3 regions of the Paenibacillus sp. FSL R7-0216 genome follow, and region 1 is predicted to be linked to each of the others. Evidence: a T-box and tRNA genes for the amino acid it is inferred to sense, from the RefSeq annotation. Region 1 holds a T-box; the other regions hold tRNA genes.
The links. A T-box is a leader RNA that pairs with one kind of tRNA and senses whether it is charged. The one in region 1 lies ahead of MKZ15_RS17845 (valine--tRNA ligase), so its partner is inferred to be a tRNA-Val.
Positions count from the first base shown of each region.

Region 2: it has a tRNA-Val gene. The T-box ahead of MKZ15_RS17845 (valine--tRNA ligase) is inferred to sense a tRNA for this amino acid. The anticodon was not compared.
Region 3: it has a tRNA-Val gene. The T-box ahead of MKZ15_RS17845 (valine--tRNA ligase) is inferred to sense a tRNA for this amino acid. The anticodon was not compared.

Region 1 is NZ_CP150222.1:3,906,528-3,912,674, reverse strand. Features, by position in the region: gene hemL (glutamate-1-semialdehyde 2,1-aminomutase) at 1-737, shown strand, start outside; gene MKZ15_RS17855 (RluA family pseudouridine synthase) at 734-1,675, shown strand; gene MKZ15_RS17850 (LysM peptidoglycan-binding domain-containing protein) at 1,825-3,270, shown strand; T-box leader at 3,356-3,614, shown strand; gene MKZ15_RS17845 (valine--tRNA ligase) at 3,731-6,147, shown strand, end outside.
Region 2 is NZ_CP150222.1:4,392,091-4,398,237, reverse strand. Features, by position in the region: rRNA gene MKZ15_RS20275 (23S ribosomal RNA) at 1-550, shown strand, start outside; rRNA gene rrf (5S ribosomal RNA) at 609-725, shown strand; tRNA gene MKZ15_RS20265 (tRNA-Asn) at 731-806, shown strand; tRNA gene MKZ15_RS20260 (tRNA-Thr) at 810-882, shown strand; tRNA gene MKZ15_RS20255 (tRNA-Glu) at 894-968, shown strand; tRNA gene MKZ15_RS20250 (tRNA-Val) at 996-1,071, shown strand; tRNA gene MKZ15_RS20245 (tRNA-Gln) at 1,078-1,152, shown strand; tRNA gene MKZ15_RS20240 (tRNA-Lys) at 1,166-1,241, shown strand; tRNA gene MKZ15_RS20235 (tRNA-Leu) at 1,255-1,338, shown strand; tRNA gene MKZ15_RS20230 (tRNA-Gly) at 1,347-1,421, shown strand; tRNA gene MKZ15_RS20225 (tRNA-Arg) at 1,431-1,507, shown strand; tRNA gene MKZ15_RS20220 (tRNA-Pro) at 1,535-1,611, shown strand; tRNA gene MKZ15_RS20215 (tRNA-Gly) at 1,624-1,697, shown strand; gene ppc (phosphoenolpyruvate carboxylase) at 2,035-4,830, shown strand; gene sigW (RNA polymerase sigma factor SigW) at 5,090-5,665, shown strand; gene MKZ15_RS20200 (zf-HC2 domain-containing protein) at 5,802-6,147, shown strand, end outside.
Region 3 is NZ_CP150222.1:4,202,952-4,209,098, reverse strand. Features, by position in the region: rRNA gene MKZ15_RS19385 (23S ribosomal RNA) at 1-1,087, shown strand, start outside; tRNA gene MKZ15_RS19380 (tRNA-Asn) at 1,206-1,281, shown strand; tRNA gene MKZ15_RS19375 (tRNA-Ser) at 1,288-1,379, shown strand; tRNA gene MKZ15_RS19370 (tRNA-Glu) at 1,402-1,473, shown strand; tRNA gene MKZ15_RS19365 (tRNA-Val) at 1,557-1,632, shown strand; tRNA gene MKZ15_RS19360 (tRNA-Met) at 1,652-1,725, shown strand; tRNA gene MKZ15_RS19355 (tRNA-Asp) at 1,760-1,836, shown strand; tRNA gene MKZ15_RS19350 (tRNA-Phe) at 1,854-1,929, shown strand; tRNA gene MKZ15_RS19345 (tRNA-Thr) at 1,949-2,024, shown strand; tRNA gene MKZ15_RS19340 (tRNA-Tyr) at 2,028-2,113, shown strand; tRNA gene MKZ15_RS19335 (tRNA-Trp) at 2,121-2,194, shown strand; tRNA gene MKZ15_RS19330 (tRNA-His) at 2,227-2,302, shown strand; tRNA gene MKZ15_RS19325 (tRNA-Gln) at 2,326-2,397, shown strand; tRNA gene MKZ15_RS19320 (tRNA-Gly) at 2,403-2,477, shown strand; tRNA gene MKZ15_RS19315 (tRNA-Cys) at 2,489-2,562, shown strand; tRNA gene MKZ15_RS19310 (tRNA-Leu) at 2,573-2,658, shown strand; tRNA gene MKZ15_RS19305 (tRNA-Leu) at 2,680-2,759, shown strand; gene MKZ15_RS19300 (GxGYxYP domain-containing protein) at 2,857-4,806, opposite strand; gene MKZ15_RS19295 (GntR family transcriptional regulator) at 5,206-6,147, shown strand, end outside.

The DNA.
Region 1 (6,147 bases):
CTTATAACGACTTGGCCTCTGTGGAGCTGGCGTTCGAGCGTTTCGGCGAAGAGATCGCCGGCGTGATCGTCGAGCCGGTAGCCGGGAACATGGGCGTTGTGCCGCCGTTGCCGGGCTTCCTTGAAGGCTTGCGCCGGATCACGGAGCAATACGGCAGCTTGTTGATTTTCGACGAAGTGATGACGGGCTTCCGCGTGCATCTGAACTGTGCGCAAGGACGCTTTGGGATTACGCCGGATTTGACCTGTCTCGGCAAAGTGATCGGCGGCGGATTGCCTGTAGGAGCCTATGGCGGGAAACGTGAAATCATGGAGCAAATCGCGCCAAGCGGGCCGATTTATCAAGCCGGGACGCTGAGCGGGAACCCGCTGGCGATGGTTGCCGGTTATACGACGTTGTCGCTGCTCACTCCGGACGTGTACGACCGTCTGGAACGCCTGTCGGCGAAGCTGGAAGAAGGCTTTACGCGCAATGCGAATGAACGGGGGATTCCATGCACGATTAATCGCGTCGGCTCGATGGTTTGCCCGTTCTTTACCGAAGAGAAGGTCATTAACTACGATACGGCAAAAACGAGCGATCTGGACCTGTTCCGCCGTTATTTTGCGGCACTGCTTGAGCAAGGTATCAACGTGGCACCTTCGCAGTTCGAAGGCATGTTCGTCTCAGGCGTACATACCGATGAAGACATCGAACTTACGATCGAAGCGCACCGGTTGGCGCTGCAAAAGCTGTGAGCCGTAAATTATCGTGGACGCGGCGCGGCGAGTGGTTGGAGTTGATGCCCGGTAAGCTGCCCGCACGTGAAGGGCTGGATCGACTGGATGCAGCAAAGGCCTGGCTGGAGGAGGAGCTGCAGGCTCCTCCCAAGCTTCTGCGCAAGCTTCGGGCCGAAGACGGTATCAAGCTTGCCGGAGATCGTTTGCGGTTGCTGGCGTTTCCGCCTAGGGCTTCGCAGTATGCTCCGTTTGAGGCGGAGCTTCCGCTTTTATATGAGGACGATTTTTGCCTTGTCGTGCACAAGCCGGCAGGGCTTAAGGTCCATCCGGACGGCGGCGAAACTTCCGGGGGGGCTTCCGGCCAGTCGCTGGCTTCGCCAGACACGCTTGCCAATCGCGTTGCCGGATGGTATGCCTCCCTTGGCGAGCCGATCGCCGCCGCGCATATTCACCGGCTTGATGAAGATACGTCAGGACCCGTGTTATTTGCTAAAAATGAATACGCCCATTTGAAGTTGGACGAAGCGATGAGTCGCAAGGCCATCGACCGTACCTACATTGCGTTCGTACAGGGGATCGTCAGCCCTGAGCTCAAAGTCATCGATCAGCCGATCGGCCGGGACCGTCATCATAACCAGCGGCGCCGGGTTTCTCCCGGAGGCAAAGGGGCTATAACCCACTTGGAGCGGCTGGAAGTTTATCCGAAACACGACGCAAGTCTGGTCCGGCTCACTTTGGAGACGGGTCGGACGCATCAAATTCGCGTCCATCTGAGTGCAGCGGGACATCCGCTCGTAGGTGACGCGCTGTATGGCGGTAACACGAAGTGGCTGTCTCATCAGGCGCTGCATGGGGAGCGACTGTCGTTCCCGCATCCACTCTCCGGAGAAGCCGTGGAGCTTGAGGATCCGTGGCCCCCGGCGATGAACCGTTTGCGCGATCACTTTAGCTTATGAGCGCCCTTGAACAGCAAGGCTTTGTCTAGCACGTGGGCAAAAAGCTGGCATGCACTCCTTTTTGAAGCATATAGATTAAACGAGGATGATTTGGATCATGATTCATCGATTTTAAATCACGTTTGGATATGCTGAAGGGAGGTAACGTGTTGGCTGATCAATCCTATGGTCTCAGGTTTGATATTTACGAGCGCATACATCTTTCTGAAGATGTGATCGGCATTGAAGAGTTGGAGGAGATCGAGCTCTATCCGAAAATCCAGGTGATTCCCGGGGAAGAGTATGCCGCGCTGCGCGGCCATTTGCTGTTGTCGGGGTTGTACCGGGGAGAAGGGGAGACACGGGAACTTGCGCATTATATTCCCGTAGAAATTACGATACCGCTAAGTCGGGTCAACCGGTTAGAGGATATCACGGTCGAAATTGAAAATTTCGATGTTGACCTGCTCAGTTCGCGGAGTTTGAACATTACGGGCGTATTATCGCTTCAAGGAGTTGAAACCTCCTCCTTGTTATCCGAACAAGATGCCTGGAAGGATCGGGAGTTTACCACGGCACATGTTGTACCCGCTATCCGAGGCGAGGAATTGGTATCAGATTTGGATGCGGGCACGGCAGATTTGGAGGCTCTCGAAACGGAGCCGGAATCGGAACGGGATGTACTAAGCCCAGCGCCATTGCTAGCGGATGAGGTGCGTCAAGATCCGGTGTTCTCTTGGAATTCGTTAGCAAGAGAAGATGCGGACAAAGAGCAAGAGCCGGAAACAGAACCGGAATTGGAGTTCGAGTTGGAACAACAAGACTCACAGGTTCCGCATGTGCCTCAATTTGCTTCGTGGCAGGCGTTTCCAGATGATGTGCTGAATGCACAAAAACGAAGTGCGGACGAGCCGCAGGAGGTTCTTTCCTGGACCGAGGACGTTTCGGCATTTCAGGAGTCCGACCCTTGGGCGGACAAGGAATCCGTTGCGAGCTTTGGCTCTGCTGCGGAGGCCTTTGCGGATCACGCGGAGGAATCGGACGCCAACATATGGTTTAAGGATGAGGTTCGCCCGACGGACGATTTCCAGGCGACCGAACGTGCCAGTGAATCCGTAGAAGCGGAAGCTGCGGATTCTGGGGCTGCGTACGAAACAGGCGAAGAAGTCGCTGTAACACCAAACGAGGCGGTAAGTGAGGTTGCCGATGAGTCTGAAGCGGCGGTCGAGGCGGATCATCAGCCGGAAGAGAAGAAAGAAATGAAGATCGCGCTTGGGTCTAAAAAGAGTGCTGACGAGAGCGGAAGAGAAGGTTTTGGGTTAACGAAGCTGATCTCTTCATCCTCACGGGTAGCTCGGGAAGCACTGGAGGACGCTTCGGATCTGCCGATAGCTGGCAGTGAACAGGGAGAAGGCGAAGAACTGCGGTGGAAGAACCTGTTTATCAGCAACGAAGATCAAACTCCTTTCCGCACAGTGCGGCTGGTCATCGTGCAGCGCGAGGAAACGCTGGACGATATCGCCCAGCGCTACCACTTAAGTTCGCGGGAGCTGCAGTTGTATAACCGACTCGCTGAGCACCAGGTCAATGAGGGACAAATCTTGTACATTCCATAAAGTTTAGACTGCGAAAAAAGGCGGATGATTGACTCCCGTTCCTTTCCAAGTTATGATAATATAGATTCAATCAATTAGATCTATGTCAAAGACTTGGAACGGGAAGAGTAGGCAGCATACCCTTCAGAGAGCGGAACCCACGGCTGAGAGTTTCCGCAGGACATGTAGCTCGCCGAAGTCGCCCGGGAGTTGTTCGTTTGAGCCGTTTTGCGATGGTTAGAACGGACCGGTAGCAGCCGTTATCTGCATGAGTGTCGCATGTCAAGTACCGGATTCCGGAAGGGCTGGATGACGATGTGCGAAACAAAGGTGGTACCGCGAAAGTAAAGCCTTTCGTCCTTTGAGACGAAAGGCTTTTTTTGTTTTTCTTGGACATCAAGAATAAAGGCGTAAAGCCGACGACAGACGATTATCTTGGGATCGCCAAGGCTATGCTTATTTGTAACGGAGGTTGAATAGGATGACAGAAAATCAAGATCAACTAGCCTCGTCGGCGGAAATGCCGACGACGTACGATCCGAAAGCGGCGGAACAGAAATGGTACACTTATTGGCTGGAGAGCGGGTTCTTTAAAGCAGGACAACGGCCGGATGCCAAGCCGTATACGATCGTGATCCCGCCACCAAACGTAACGGGGATGCTGCATATCGGGCATGCGCTCGATTTTACACTGCAGGACATTATGACGCGCACGAAACGGATGCAAGGTTACGATGCGTTGTGGCTGCCTGGCTCTGACCATGCGGGGATTGCGACCCAAACGAAGGTGGAGCAGAAGCTGCGCGAGCAAGGCGTAACGCGGTATGACTTGGGCCGTGAGAAGTTCCTGGAGAAGGTGTGGGAGTGGAAGGACCAATATGCTGCCACCATTCATGAGCAATGGGCTAAAATGGGCTTCTCCCTCGATTACTCGCGTGAGCGTTTTACGTTGGACGAGGGGCTTTCTCAAGCGGTTCGCGAGGTTTTCGTTAAGCTCTACGAGAAGGGCTTGATTTACCGCGGGAAATATATTATCAACTGGGATCCGGCAGCACGCACGGCCCTCTCCGATATTGAGGTTGAATACAAAGAAGTCAACGGGCATCTCTACCATCTTCAGTACCCGCTGAGCGACGGGAGCGGCCATATCACGGTGGCGACGACGCGTCCCGAAACGATGCTGGGCGATACCGCCGTCGCTGTTCATCCGGAGGATGAACGGTACCGTCATTTGGTCGGCAAAACGTTACGTCTGCCGATCGTTAACCGTGAAATACCGATTATCGCTGACGAATATGTCGAGAAGGAATTCGGCAGTGGCGCTGTGAAAATCACTCCAGCGCATGACCCGAACGACTTTGAAGTAGGTTTGCGCCATAATCTGCCGCAGATCAACGTCATGGATGAAACCGGCACGATGAACGGTGAAGCCGGTAAATATCAAGGATTGGACCGCAGCGATTGCCGTAAGCAAATCGTCAAGGATTTGCAGGAGATGGGCGTTCTAATTAAAATCGAGGATCACCTGCATCAGGTCGGCCATAGCGAGCGGACCGGTGCGGTTGTTGAACCGTATTTGTCCACCCAGTGGTTCGTCAAAATGAAGCCACTCGCTGAAGCGGCGATCGAAGCGCAACAATCCGGGAAAGGCGTTAATTTCGTGCCGGACCGTTTTGAGAAGACCTACTTGCACTGGATCGAAAACGTACGTGATTGGTGTATTTCCCGCCAGCTCTGGTGGGGTCATCGCATTCCGGCCTGGTATTGTGAGGCAACCGGAGAGATGGTTGTTGCCCGCAGCGAGGAAGAAGCGCGCGCCAAGCTGGGGCGTGATGATCTGAAACAGGATGAAGACGTGCTCGACACCTGGTTCAGCTCGGCCCTCTGGCCGTTCTCTACGCTGGGTTGGCCGGATGAGAATAACGAGGAATTCAAACGGTACTTCCCGACGGACGTGCTCGTGACGGGATACGATATCATTTATTTCTGGGTAGCCCGGATGATCTTCCAGTCCCTGGAGTTTACCGGCGAAATGCCGTTTAAAGACGTGCTGATGCACGGCCTTGTCCGCGACAGCGAAGGACGCAAAATGTCCAAATCGCTGGGTAATGGCGTTGACCCGCTCGAGGTCATCGAGAAATACGGCACAGACGCGATGCGCTATATGCTGTCTACCAGCAATACGCCGGGGCAGGATTTGCGCTTCCGCTGGGAACGGGTTGAGCAAGCTCGCAACTTTGCCAACAAAATTTGGAACGCTTCGCGTTTCGCTTTGATGAACCTGGAAGGCGTGAAGTATGCCGATATTGATATTAGCGGTGATCTGTCTACGTCCGACCGCTGGATTTTGCACCGGATGAACGAGACGGCCAAGGAAATTACCCGCTTGATCGATGCTTACGAATTTGGGGAAACCGGTCGGTTGCTGTATAACTTCATTTGGGACGATCTGTGCGATTGGTATATCGAATTCGCCAAGTTGTCGCTGTACGGGGAAGATGCTGCGGCTAAGAAGAAAACCCAATCGGTACTCGCCTTCGTGCTTGACCGTACGCTGCGCATGATCCATCCGTTTATGCCGTTTATTTCCGAGGAAATATGGCAGCATTTGCCGCATGATGGCGAAACGATCATGCTTGCGGCTTGGCCGGAGTACGACGCTTCGTTAGAAGCACCGGACGCCGTTCAGGAAATGAATCTGTTGATCGACGTGATTCGTTCGGTACGAAATATCCGTGCCGAAGTGAACGTGCCGATGAGCAAAAAAATCGAACTGGTGATCAAACCAAGCAGCACCGACGTGTTGGAAGTGCTGACCCGCAACGAGCATTACGTTCGCCGGTTCTGCAATACGTCCGAGTATGAAGCAGCGCTAAACGCGGCCGTGCCTGATAAGGC
Region 2 (6,147 bases), 490 kb from region 1:
CTTGACTGCGAGACTGACAAGTCGAGCAGGGACGAAAGTCGGGCTTAGTGATCCGGTGGTACCGCATGGAAGGGCCATCGCTCAACGGATAAAAGCTACCCTGGGGATAACAGGCTTATCTCCCCCAAGAGTCCACATCGACGGGGAGGTTTGGCACCTCGATGTCGGCTCATCGCATCCTGGGGCTGAAGTAGGTCCCAAGGGTTGGGCTGTTCGCCCATTAAAGCGGTACGCGAGCTGGGTTCAGAACGTCGTGAGACAGTTCGGTCCCTATCTGTCGTGGGCGCAGGAAATTTGAGAGGAGCTGTCCTTAGTACGAGAGGACCGGGATGGACGCACCGCTGGTGCACCAGTTGTTCCGCCAGGAGCATAGCTGGGTAGCTAAGTGCGGACGGGATAAGCGCTGAAAGCATCTAAGCGTGAAGCCCCCCTCAAGATGAGATTTCCCAATTAGTAAGACCCCTTGAAGACGACGAGGTTGATAGGCCTGAGGTGGAAGTGCAGCAATGTATGGAGCTGACAGGTACTAATCGGTCGAGGGCTTATCCAAATATCTAAAACAGCAAATTCGTTTCGTATCCAGTTTTCAAGGATTAAACCTTGAACCGTTTGGTGGCGATGGCGGAGGGGTTCCACACGTACCCATCCCGAACACGACCGTTAAGCCCTCCAGCGCCGATGGTACTTGGACCGAAGGGTCCTGGGAGAGTAGGACGCCGCCAAGCAATATTCCCTGATAGCTCAGTTGGTAGAGCACTCGACTGTTAATCGAGTTGTCACAGGTTCGAGTCCTGTTCGGGGAGCCATATGCTCTCATAGCTCAGTAGGTAGAGTGCATCCATGGTAAGGATGAGGTCACCGGTTCGATCCCGGTTGAGAGCTTCTCTACATAGGGCCCGTTGGTCAAGGGGTTAAGACACCTCCCTTTCACGGAGGTAACAGGGGTTCGAATCCCCTACGGGTCACCATTTCCGTAATATGTAGATCCCAGATATGGAGGCTTAGCTCAGCTGGGAGAGCATCTGCCTTACAAGCAGAGGGTCGGGGGTTCGATCCCCTCAGCCTCCACCATACCATTGGGGATTAGCCAAGCGGTAAGGCAACGGACTTTGACTCCGTCATGCATAGGTTCGAATCCTATATCCCCAGCCACTTTTCTTAGTAAGAGCCATTAGCTCAGTTGGTAGAGCACCTGACTTTTAATCAGGGTGTCGAAGGTTCGAGTCCTTCATGGCTCACCAGTTTCAATTATGTGCGCGTGTGGCGGAATTGGCAGACGCACTAGACTTAGGATCTAGCGTCTTTGACGTGGGGGTTCAAGTCCCTCCACGCGCACCATCTTTAATGCGGACGTGGCTCAGCGGTAGAGCATCGCCTTGCCAAGGCGAGGGTCGCGGGTTCGATTCCCGTCGTCCGCTCCATCTAAATACGCGCCCTTAGCTCAGCTGGATAGAGCGTTTGACTACGAATCAAAAGGTCAGGAGTTCGAATCTCTTAGGGCGCGCCATTTTTTAAATCAATACCACCTTATTAACGGGATGTAGCTCAGCTTGGTAGAGCACCTGGTTTGGGACCAGGGGGTCGCATGTTCGAATCGTGTCATCCCGACCATTTCTTTAAGGTGCGGGTGTAGTTCAATGGTAGAACTCCAGCCTTCCAAGCTGGTAGCGTGGGTTCGATTCCCATCACCCGCTCCATACATAACAGCAACATCATCGGATAAGATGATGTTTTTTGTTATAATTTTAGAGGATTATCTCCTTCCCGGGTATAAAAATTTTCTATCATTAACTTATACCCTTGCATTTTACTGCTTTACCGTGTTAGGGTAAGTGAAGTTGAAATGAATAGCGCTCCACTACGCGCATCACAGCTTCCCAGGATAAAATTTCTTACAAATTAAGTGAAGATTTTCAGGGGAGTTTATTGTATGATGTTAAGAAACGCTTAGCGAACGCCATTTGGTCTAAACGACAAAGATGATGACAATGCGGAATGAAGCTTGCTGCATTAGGGATGAAATGGGGGAGAAACATGACAGAGTTAACGGTTACCGCAGGAAAAGGCAACTCGAATAACTTGCTTCGGCGCGACATTCGTTTTTTGGGCAATATTCTAGGAGAGGTCCTGGTGCATCAGGGCGGCAATGAGCTCTTGGATATTGTCGAGAAGATACGTGAAGCCAGTAAATCCCTGCGGGCTGTATTTTTGCCGGAATTGCATGAAGAATTTAAAGGTATGATCAATTCTTTGGAGCCCGGAATCCGTCATCAGGTGATCCGTGCATTTGCGATCTACTTCCAACTGGTGAATATCGCAGAGCAGAACCACCGGATTCGCCGCAAACGTGACTACGAGCTATCTGCCGGGGAGACCGTTCAGTCCGGCACGATCGAGGCAGCTGTCCGCGATTTGAAGGAGCAGGGCTTTAACTATGCTGAAGCTCAGGAGATCCTGGGAGGCATGTCGCTGGAATTGGTCATGACAGCCCATCCGACGGAAGCGATGCGTCGCGCGATTCTAGACATCCACAAGCGTATCGCTGACGATGTTATGCAGTTGGATAACCCGACACTCACGTTCCGGGAACGGGAGCAACTGCGGGAGAAGCTGCTTAACGAAGTGATTACCCTTTGGCAAACCGATGAGTTGCGTGATCGTAAGCCCACCGTACTGGATGAAGTTAGAAACGGCATGTACTATTTTCATGAAACCTTATTCCATGTATTGCCTGAAGTGTATCAGGAGCTGGAACGCTGTCTGACTAAATACTATCCGGAGCATTATTGGCACGTGCCAACGTATTTGCGCTTCGGTTCCTGGATCGGCGGCGACCGGGACGGCAATCCATCGGTAACCTCGGATGTGACTTGGGAGACGCTGCGGATGCAACGCAAACTTTCGGTTCGCGAGTACCAACGGATTTTGTCCGAGTTGTTCAAGCACCTCAGCTTCAGCACCAGCATTGTAGATGTAACGGACGAACTGATGGCCTCCATTCAACGGGATCGCCTTCAGGTCACTTTGCGCAAAACGCAGCAATGGAACAACGATAAAGAACCGTATCGTATCAAGCTGACGTACATGACGGAGAAACTGCACAATGTTTTGGATGACAGCAAGAGGGATACGCCAGAGCGTTACCCAAGTGTTGAGGCGTTTATCCAGGATCTGAAAATCATCGACCGGAGCTTACGTCATCACTACGCCGACTATGTTGCCGATACCCATATTAAGAAGCTGATTCGTCAGGCAGAGCTGTTTGGCTTCCACACAGCCACGCTCGATATCCGCCAGCACAGCAAAGAACATGAGAACGCCATGACGGAAATTTTGGCGAAGATGAATATCGTGGACAATTATGCCGAACTGGAGGAGCAAGACAAGATTGAGTTGCTGGAACGTTTGTTAAACGACCCGCGGCCACTCACTTCTCCGTATCAGGATTACAGCGAGAATACGAGAGAGTGCCTGGATGTTTACCGCACCGTGTATCTGGCGCAAAAAGAATACGGCCAGCAGTGCATTACCAGCTATCTCATTAGTATGGCGGAGGCGGCCAGTGATATTCTCGAGGTCATGGTCTTCTCGAAAGAGGTGGGCTTATTCCGCAAAGAAGCCGATGGATCGGTCGTATGTACACTGCAAGCTGTTCCGCTGTTTGAAACGATCGACGACTTGCACGCAGCGCCGGGAATCATGCGCCAGCTATTCGGCATGCCGATTTACCGCGAGTCGGTAGCGGCGATGAACGATCTCCAGGAAATCATGCTGGGCTACTCCGACAGCAATAAGGACGGCGGTGTCGTTACGGCGAACTGGGAGCTACGCGTAGCGCTGAAGCAAATTACAGCCGCAGCCCATGAATATGGCGTTAAGCTAAAGTTCTTCCACGGACGCGGCGGCGCGCTTGGGCGTGGCGGTATGCCGCTGAACCGCAGTATCCTCGTGCAACCGCCAGAAACGATTGGCGGAGGTATCAAGATCACCGAGCAAGGCGAAGTGATTTCTTCGCGTTATTCTTTACGCGGTATCGCGTACCGCAGCTTGGAGCAAGCAACCTCGGCCCTGATTACCGCGGCGATTCAAGCGAAGCTCCATCAAGGAACAAGTCCGGAAGAGCAACGTTGGGAAGACATCATGGCGGGCATTTCCGAGAAATCGCTTCATAAGTATCAAGATCTTGTTTTCCGCGAACCGGATTTCTTGAAATTCTTCCGTGAATCGACGCCATTGGTCGAGGTCGGCGAGTTGAATATCGGTTCCCGTCCTTCCAAGCGCAAGAATAGCGATCGGTTTGAGGACCTGCGGGCGATTCCATGGGTGTTTGCCTGGACGCAAAGCCGGTACTTGTTCCCAGCCTGGTACGCAGCGGGGACCGGTCTGATGGACTTCTACCAAAACAACGAAGAGAACCTCAAGGTTCTTCAAAATATGTATCAGCATTTCTCATTCTTCAGAACGGTGGTTGATACACTACAGTTCGCGTTGATCAAAGCAGATCTGGTGATTGCTAAAGAGTATGCGAAAATGTGCTCGGATGACGAGGTTAAGGATCGCATCCTCAGCCAAATTGAAGCGGAGTTCCGCTTGACTCGGGAAATGGTGTTGAAAATCACCGGCATTACCGAGATCCTCGATAACATACCTGGGCTGCAAGAATCTATCCGCTTGCGTAACCCATATGTCGATCCGCTTAGCTATTTGCAGGTACAGCTCTTGACGGAGCTGCGCACGGCGCGAGACCAAGGTCAGGATGATGCCGAACTGCTGCGTGAAGTGTTGCTTACGATTAACGGAATTGCCGCAGGTCTCCGGAATACGGGTTGATACCTGCAGATTTATCGACAGGAAAGTCAAAACGGGCCTTCTCTACGAGGAGGTCCGTTTTTTTGCATTCCGCTTTTGCTGAATGTATTGCATTTTGTGAAAAGTTGCTTTAACATTTGAATGAAGTGCCGACGACTGGAAGTACCCTTTAAATTGTCATAAAGTCAGGTTACTAAAGGGACGAATAGCCGGACAGGCAGGGTATAAGTATATAAGGATATCATGTACCTGAGCCCTTCCAACCGATTTGGGGGAAAATATGGTGGTGGAACATTTTGATGCAAGACTGGTGAAGCTGGCCCGCAAAGGAGATCAGGGCGCCTTCGCCGAACTTGTTGATCTATATAAGGATAAGCTTTATCATCTCGCATACCGGATGTTGTCGAATCGTCACGAGGCGGAGGATGTCGTACAGGAGACGTTCTTAAGGGTGCACAAAAATTGGAGCCGATACGACGACAAGCAGAAGTTCTCCACGTGGATTTACCGGATTGCGACCAACTTATGCATCGATCGGCTGCGGAAGCGGAAGCCAAGTTATTATCTGGATGCCGAAATGAACGATCAGGAGGGCATGGACGGATACACCTTGATTCCCGGGGACGAACGAACGCCGGAATCGGAATATCTGCTGTCGGAAACGCAACAGACCATCCACCAAGCCATCGACGGCTTGCCTGCCAAATACAAGTCGGTGATCGTGCTCCGTTATCTTCAGGAAATGTCGCTGCAAGAGATCAGCGACGTGTTGGATATGCCGGTGACGACGGTCAAGACGCGCGTTCACCGTGGACGGGAATTTCTACGTAAGAAGCTAGAGCATAAGATGCTTTAAAATGGGGACTCCTCCAACGATATTATTTTTGAAACGAAATGTGAATCGTTACGTATGTTAAGGTAGGACGACTATGATCTCTAGCCGTGCCCTCCGCTTTTCGCATAGATTAGTACTACTGAAAGGATTGGCTGATATGGAATGCAAACATGCCTCATCCATGATGCATGATTACCTGGACGGCGAATTGAGCCGCGACCATGTCGAACAGCTGAAGCTGCATCTAGACCAGTGTCCGGATTGCCTAAAGGAATTCAGGGAATTGGAAAGAACCGAAATGATGCTGTTTGCAACGATTAAACAGCATGCTAACCTATCGGCTCCCGATGAACTGGTGAACCGGATCATCAGCCAGATCCCGAGTCAGCCCAAGCAGCAGGCATGGATCCAATGGATCAGACGCCATCCGGCTTTGACGGCGGCAGCGATGTTTTTACTGGTCATGCTGTTCAGTGCAGTATCTCTTTGGGATAGCGACGATC
Region 3 (6,147 bases), 300 kb from region 1:
GCAAGGCGAAGTATACGGGCTGACGCCTGCCCGGTGCTGGAAGGTTAAGGGGAGTGGTTAGGGGTAACCCGAAGCTATGAACCGAAGCCCCAGTAAACGGCGGCCGTAACTATAACGGTCCTAAGGTAGCGAAATTCCTTGTCAGGTAAATTCTGACCCGCACGAATGGCGTAACGACTTGGGCGCTGTCTCAACGAGAGATCCGGTGAAATTTTAATACCTGTGAAGATGCAGGTTACCCGCGACAAGACGGAAAGACCCCATGGAGCTTTACTGCAGCTTGATATTGGACTTTGATACGATTTGTACAGGATAGGTGGGAGCCTAGGAAGCCGGAGCGCCAGCTTCGGTGGAGGCGCCGTTGGGATACCACCCTGATCGTATCGGAGTTCTAACCTGGTACCGTGATCCGGTACGGGGACAGTGTCAGGTGGGCAGTTTGACTGGGGCGGTCGCCTCCTAAAGAGTAACGGAGGCGCCCCAAGGTTCCCTCAGAATGGTTGGAAATCATTCGAAGAGTGCAAAGGCAAAAGGGAGCTTGACTGCGAGACTGACAAGTCGAGCAGGGACGAAAGTCGGGCTTAGTGATCCGGTGGTACCGCATGGAAGGGCCATCGCTCAACGGATAAAAGCTACCCTGGGGATAACAGGCTTATCTCCCCCAAGAGTCCACATCGACGGGGAGGTTTGGCACCTCGATGTCGGCTCATCGCATCCTGGGGCTGAAGTAGGTCCCAAGGGTTGGGCTGTTCGCCCATTAAAGCGGTACGCGAGCTGGGTTCAGAACGTCGTGAGACAGTTCGGTCCCTATCTGTCGTGGGCGCAGGAAATTTGAGAGGAGCTGTCCTTAGTACGAGAGGACCGGGATGGACGCACCGCTGGTGCACCAGTTGTTCCGCCAGGAGCATAGCTGGGTAGCTAAGTGCGGACGGGATAAGCGCTGAAAGCATCTAAGCGTGAAGCCCCCCTCAAGATGAGATTTCCCAATTAGTAAGACCCCTTGAAGACGACGAGGTTGATAGGCCTGAGGTGGAAGTGCAGCAATGTATGGAGCTGACAGGTACTAATCGGTCGAGGGCTTATCCAAACAACTCCAAAAAGTGGCGTCAGGCTGAACAAGCCGATCCGAGCACTTGAGGAGACTAACACGCAAATTCGTTTCGTATCCAGTTTTCAAGGATTAAACCTTGATAAGTTCATAATGTTCCCTGATAGCTCAGTTGGTAGAGCACTCGACTGTTAATCGAGTTGTCACAGGTTCGAGTCCTGTTCGGGGAGCCACTATATGGAGAGGTGTCCGAGTTGGCCGAAGGAGCACGATTGGAAATCGTGTAGGCGTCACAAGCGTCTCGAGGGTTCGAATCCCTCTCTCTCCGCCATAATCTTTCAGCTCTACTGCATGGCCCGTTGGTCAAGGGGTTAAGACACCTCCCTTTCACGGAGGTAACAGGGGTTCGAATCCCCTACGGGTCATTTTATTCCTTTGACAGCTACTTCATTGATTCACTTGATTTATAGTGGAGTTATCTGGTACAATAAAACTTGTCTTTTCCCATGGAGGCTTAGCTCAGCTGGGAGAGCATCTGCCTTACAAGCAGAGGGTCGGGGGTTCGATCCCCTCAGCCTCCACCATATAATATCTTATTACTGACGCGGGGTGGAGCAGCCCGGTAGCTCGTCGGGCTCATAACCCGAAGGCCGCAGGTTCAAATCCTGCCCCCGCAATTATCCTCGCAAGAGGATGGCATCATCCAAGTGTGGAGCCGTGGTGTAGAGGCCTAACATGCCTGCCTGTCACGCAGGAGACCGCGGGTTCGAATCCCGTCGGCTCCGCCATTTAACTTTATATGTAAGGCTCGGTAGCTCAGTCGGTAGAGCAGAGGACTGAAAATCCTCGTGTCGGCGGTTCGATTCCGTCCCGAGCCACCATTCAACTTTTCGTTGAAGAGCCGGTGTAGCTCAACTGGTAGAGCAACTGACTTGTAATCAGTAGGTTGGGGGTTCAAGTCCTCTCGCCGGCACCACGTGGAGGCTTAGCGAAGTGGCCAAACGCAGCAGACTGTAAATCTGTTCTCTGACGAGTTCGGTGGTTCGAATCCATCAGCCTCCACCAGTTTTATAGGGGCATAGTTTAAAGGTAGAACAAAGGTCTCCAAAACCTTTGGTGTGGGTTCAATTCCTGCTGCCCCTGCCACATTTTTTAGAAGTAGTGAATTTCATATTATGGCGGTCGTGGCGAAGGGGTTAACGCACCGGATTGTGGCTCCGGCATTCGTGGGTTCAAGTCCCATCGATCGCCCCATTTACTTTAACAATCAAATATAGTGGGGATTAGCCAAGCGGTAAGGCAACGGACTTTGACTCCGTCATGCATAGGTTCGAATCCTATATCCCCAGTATAAGCGGACGTGGCTCAGCGGTAGAGCATCGCCTTGCCAAGGCGAGGGTCGCGGGTTCGATTCCCGTCGTCCGCTCCATTTTTATATTTGGCGCCATAGCCAAGTGGTAAGGCACAGCTCTGCAAAAGCTTTATCCCCAGTTCGAGTCTGGGTGGCGCCTCCATTCATGTTTCGCGGGAGTGGCGGAATCGGCAGACGCACAGGACTTAAAATCCTGCGGTAGGTGACTACCGTACCAGTTCAAGTCTGGTCTTCCGCACTTTTGAACAATTTTATATATGCCGGTGTGGCGGAATTGGCAGACGCGCGCGACTCAAAATCGTGAGGGAAACCGTGGGGGTTCGAGTCCCTTCACCGGCATCACTATTACAATAAAAGGCCTCAAGGACGAACGTCCTTGAGGCTTTTTGTTTTTATTTATTAGGTCGATTCAATGAAGTTTGGTAAAAGCGTTGCGTTACTGGTTTTCCTGAAGATCCTCGTTAGTATCTAAAGAATGTGGCTTCACAGATAATCCGTTGGCCTCGCGGATAAGAGAGAAGTAATGATCGCCACGTACGACTTCAAACTCCGATCCAAGTGCTTCGCTCATCGTGGCAACATCTGACGGCGTCAAGCTCCACGCTAGCAAGCCCAGTGAGACGAACAAGGGGGATTGGCCATCCCAGTTGGCTTTGGCTTCCTCGAGGATGCGTAAACCGTCCTGAACGGTACTGATGCCCTGAATCGTTGATACCGGCAGAGAATCATTTACGATCTCCACCCCGTGGCGGTCCTCCCAGCTGAGGAACAGTCCAGGCGCTTTGTAATAACGCTCATAAGCTTCCGCATAAGCTGAGCCAAGCGGTACATTTTCCCCGTCGATTCGATTCAGTACATACGTGAGATTCATTCCACTCTTTTGCAAGTATTTATAAGATTTCTTGAGATAGTCCGCAAATGAGGCTTCTGGCCAAGCCTCAGGGTAGAAATAGCCGGCGCCGGACGGTCCGGCGATAATCAGATCGTTAGCAGTTGCCGTCTGCCGGAAATAATTAAGCATGGCCGGTGCGGCATCGTACAACAGCGGGCTGGACGTCCAGTTGATCGGCACCTGACCGCGGGCGGGGTCATCCCACAAAATCCGCATGCGATGCTGATTATATTGGAAGTTATCGCCTTCGCTGAAAGTGTACGTGACATAGATTTTGTTCTCTAATGGAGGCGCAGCGGGTGCTTTGGTCTTGACCTGCTTCGCTTGGGTACTGGAGAAAACGGTCAAGTTGCTAAACCAGTCGGCAGCCAAGACGTAGACGCCATGGTTGGAGGTGACTTCCACGGAGCTGAACTCACCTGCTACGTCGTTGCTGAACCATCCGAGGTAAGGCGTACCCGGCTCGACGTCAGCCATGATTTTCTCGAACAAAGCTCTTTGCTCCGGATCATTCACTTCCAGCCAGAACACCATGGCTTTGTTGGCGACCGCATAATCGCGGAGATAACCGTACGGTTCTTTCTGCTCGGAGGAAGGGGGTTGAATGCTGCCGGCAGAAACTTTGTACTGGTTCCACATGTTGACGGAGGCCGTTAGCTCCTGGGTGCCTGCAGGCGGAACAAAGCGATAAACGAAGTATCGTCCGTTATCGGCGAAACGATGTCCGCCATCTCCGGCTGAAACCTGGGAGTCCTGCCGATCGTAAAGGAACGGCTCCTCCTCCGGTGTTCCCGGAACAAACTGGGCGATCGTTTGTCCGTCGGCCTGGATCACGATTTCATGCACGGCAGAACCCCAGCCGTCCTGCGTAAATGCATCGTCAAAACGCAAATAGACGGCATCCCCGCCCATAAACGGAGTCAGGTCCAGATCGTAGGTGTCTTTGTTACTGGCATCGCGAATCTGTTCGGTTTCCTCCGCAATCACCTCAAATGATTCAGGGAGTCCCGGAGGGAGTTTTACGGAGACGTTTGGACTGAGACCGACAAGCATGCGGTGCGTCGTTTGTTTCCACAGATGCTCGTATTGCCAGGTATAGGCGTCCATGCGGTCCTGGAACCGGCCGCGCAGATCGTCAAGTACCTTCAGGCGATAGGGAGAGACCTTGAGTTGTTGAGCTAATTCAGGGCTCGCGACAACGGCGTTTTTGAGTCCGGCTAAGGTCGTCGCGACGTTAATCGAGTCCGGAACCTCCGGATCGTAGATGATGATGCCTTTCACTTCATTTTTGTATTTCTTCACGAGATCCAATGCTTCATCGTTCAGCTGATATGGAACCTTGAGATCGTTCAGCCAGGTTAACTTGCCCTCTTCTTCGTTTTCCAGCAAGTAGATGCGGGGTTCGGAACGGTTGATGACACCTTGCAGTGTTGCCAGCAAGATCTTGATATCGCCAGGGGATTTTACCACATCGACTACATCAAGCCGTTTCACCTTCCCGAAGCTTGGAAGCGCTTGCGATTTAGGCCAGCTAATCGTGTTCTTGGATGCAGTCTCCGTTGAGGATTGAGCCGTTGCTGAGGTGGTGCCAAGGGTTAGGGACATTGTGCAGAATAAAACGAAACAAGTCATCGTTATTTTGCGAAACAAATGCGTTCACCTCGTATCCTCATATTTAGGGCCATCGTTCGTTCAGGTTCCTCTTGAAAGCCGGATCCTCGAATTCCCTCCTTTATCGGCCGATTGTGCAAAAGTTAACGATAGCACCTGTATAATATGTTTAATATATCCAATAGTGATTGTCAAGCAAGAGTACGACATTTAATGGATTGACGAAATGCTATAAATGATATAATGTGAATATATGGAGAGTAAGAAGATAGGAGAAGTCTTATGCAAAACGAACGTAAACCGTTATATATGCAGATTCAACAGCACTTCAAAGATATGATCTTGCAGGGCATGCTGCGAGAGAACGATAAGATCCCATCGGAGAAGGAATTGATGGAGCAGTTTGACGTCAGCCGGATTACGGTAGCCAATGCGCTGATGCAGTTGGCGAAGGACGGTTGGATCTACCGGATCCCCGGCAGGGGCAGTTTCGTGAGCGAAGGGATCAGCGAGCTGCTCCAACGCCACCAAGGTTCGGCGGCACCGGACGGCGGGCCTTGGACGGTACTTGATGGAAACTTTGGGGCGTTGACGCATAACGTTACCTCATTTGGCGGTGCTTTAACCGATGCTCAACAGGGAGGAAGCGAAGCTGGGATCCAGGCTCCGGGTCGAAAGACGATCGGGCTGGTCATGCCGATGCTGGTCGACTATTTTGCCATTCGGCTGCTACAGGGGATTAATAACATCATTGCCGACAGTCCCTACAGCCTGCAGATTGTGTTGACGTACAATTCCATCGATCGAGAGAAGGAAGCGATCAACGACTTGATTCGTAAAGGGGCGGCCGGGCTCATTATTTTCCCTTGCGACGCGGAGACGTACAACGAGGAAATCTTGTCCCTCAAGATGCGGGGCTACCCATTCGTTTTGATTGATCGTTATTTGCCTGGCGTGGCCACGAATTTGTCGCGCAGCGACGGGTTAATCGGTGGACAGCTTGCTATCGATTATTTGTGGGGCTTAGGGCATCGGGATATCGCCATCTGCTCCGATTCGCCACTGCCCACGATCACGGTGGAGGAGCGGATTAACGGGTATATGGAGGCGCTCAAACAGAAGGAAGCGATGATTAATCCGGCGCTGATCCTAACCGATTTCGATGTGGATTATCGCGAGATCGACAAGAAACACCCGTTGTACCGGTTCATCAAGAACCAGATA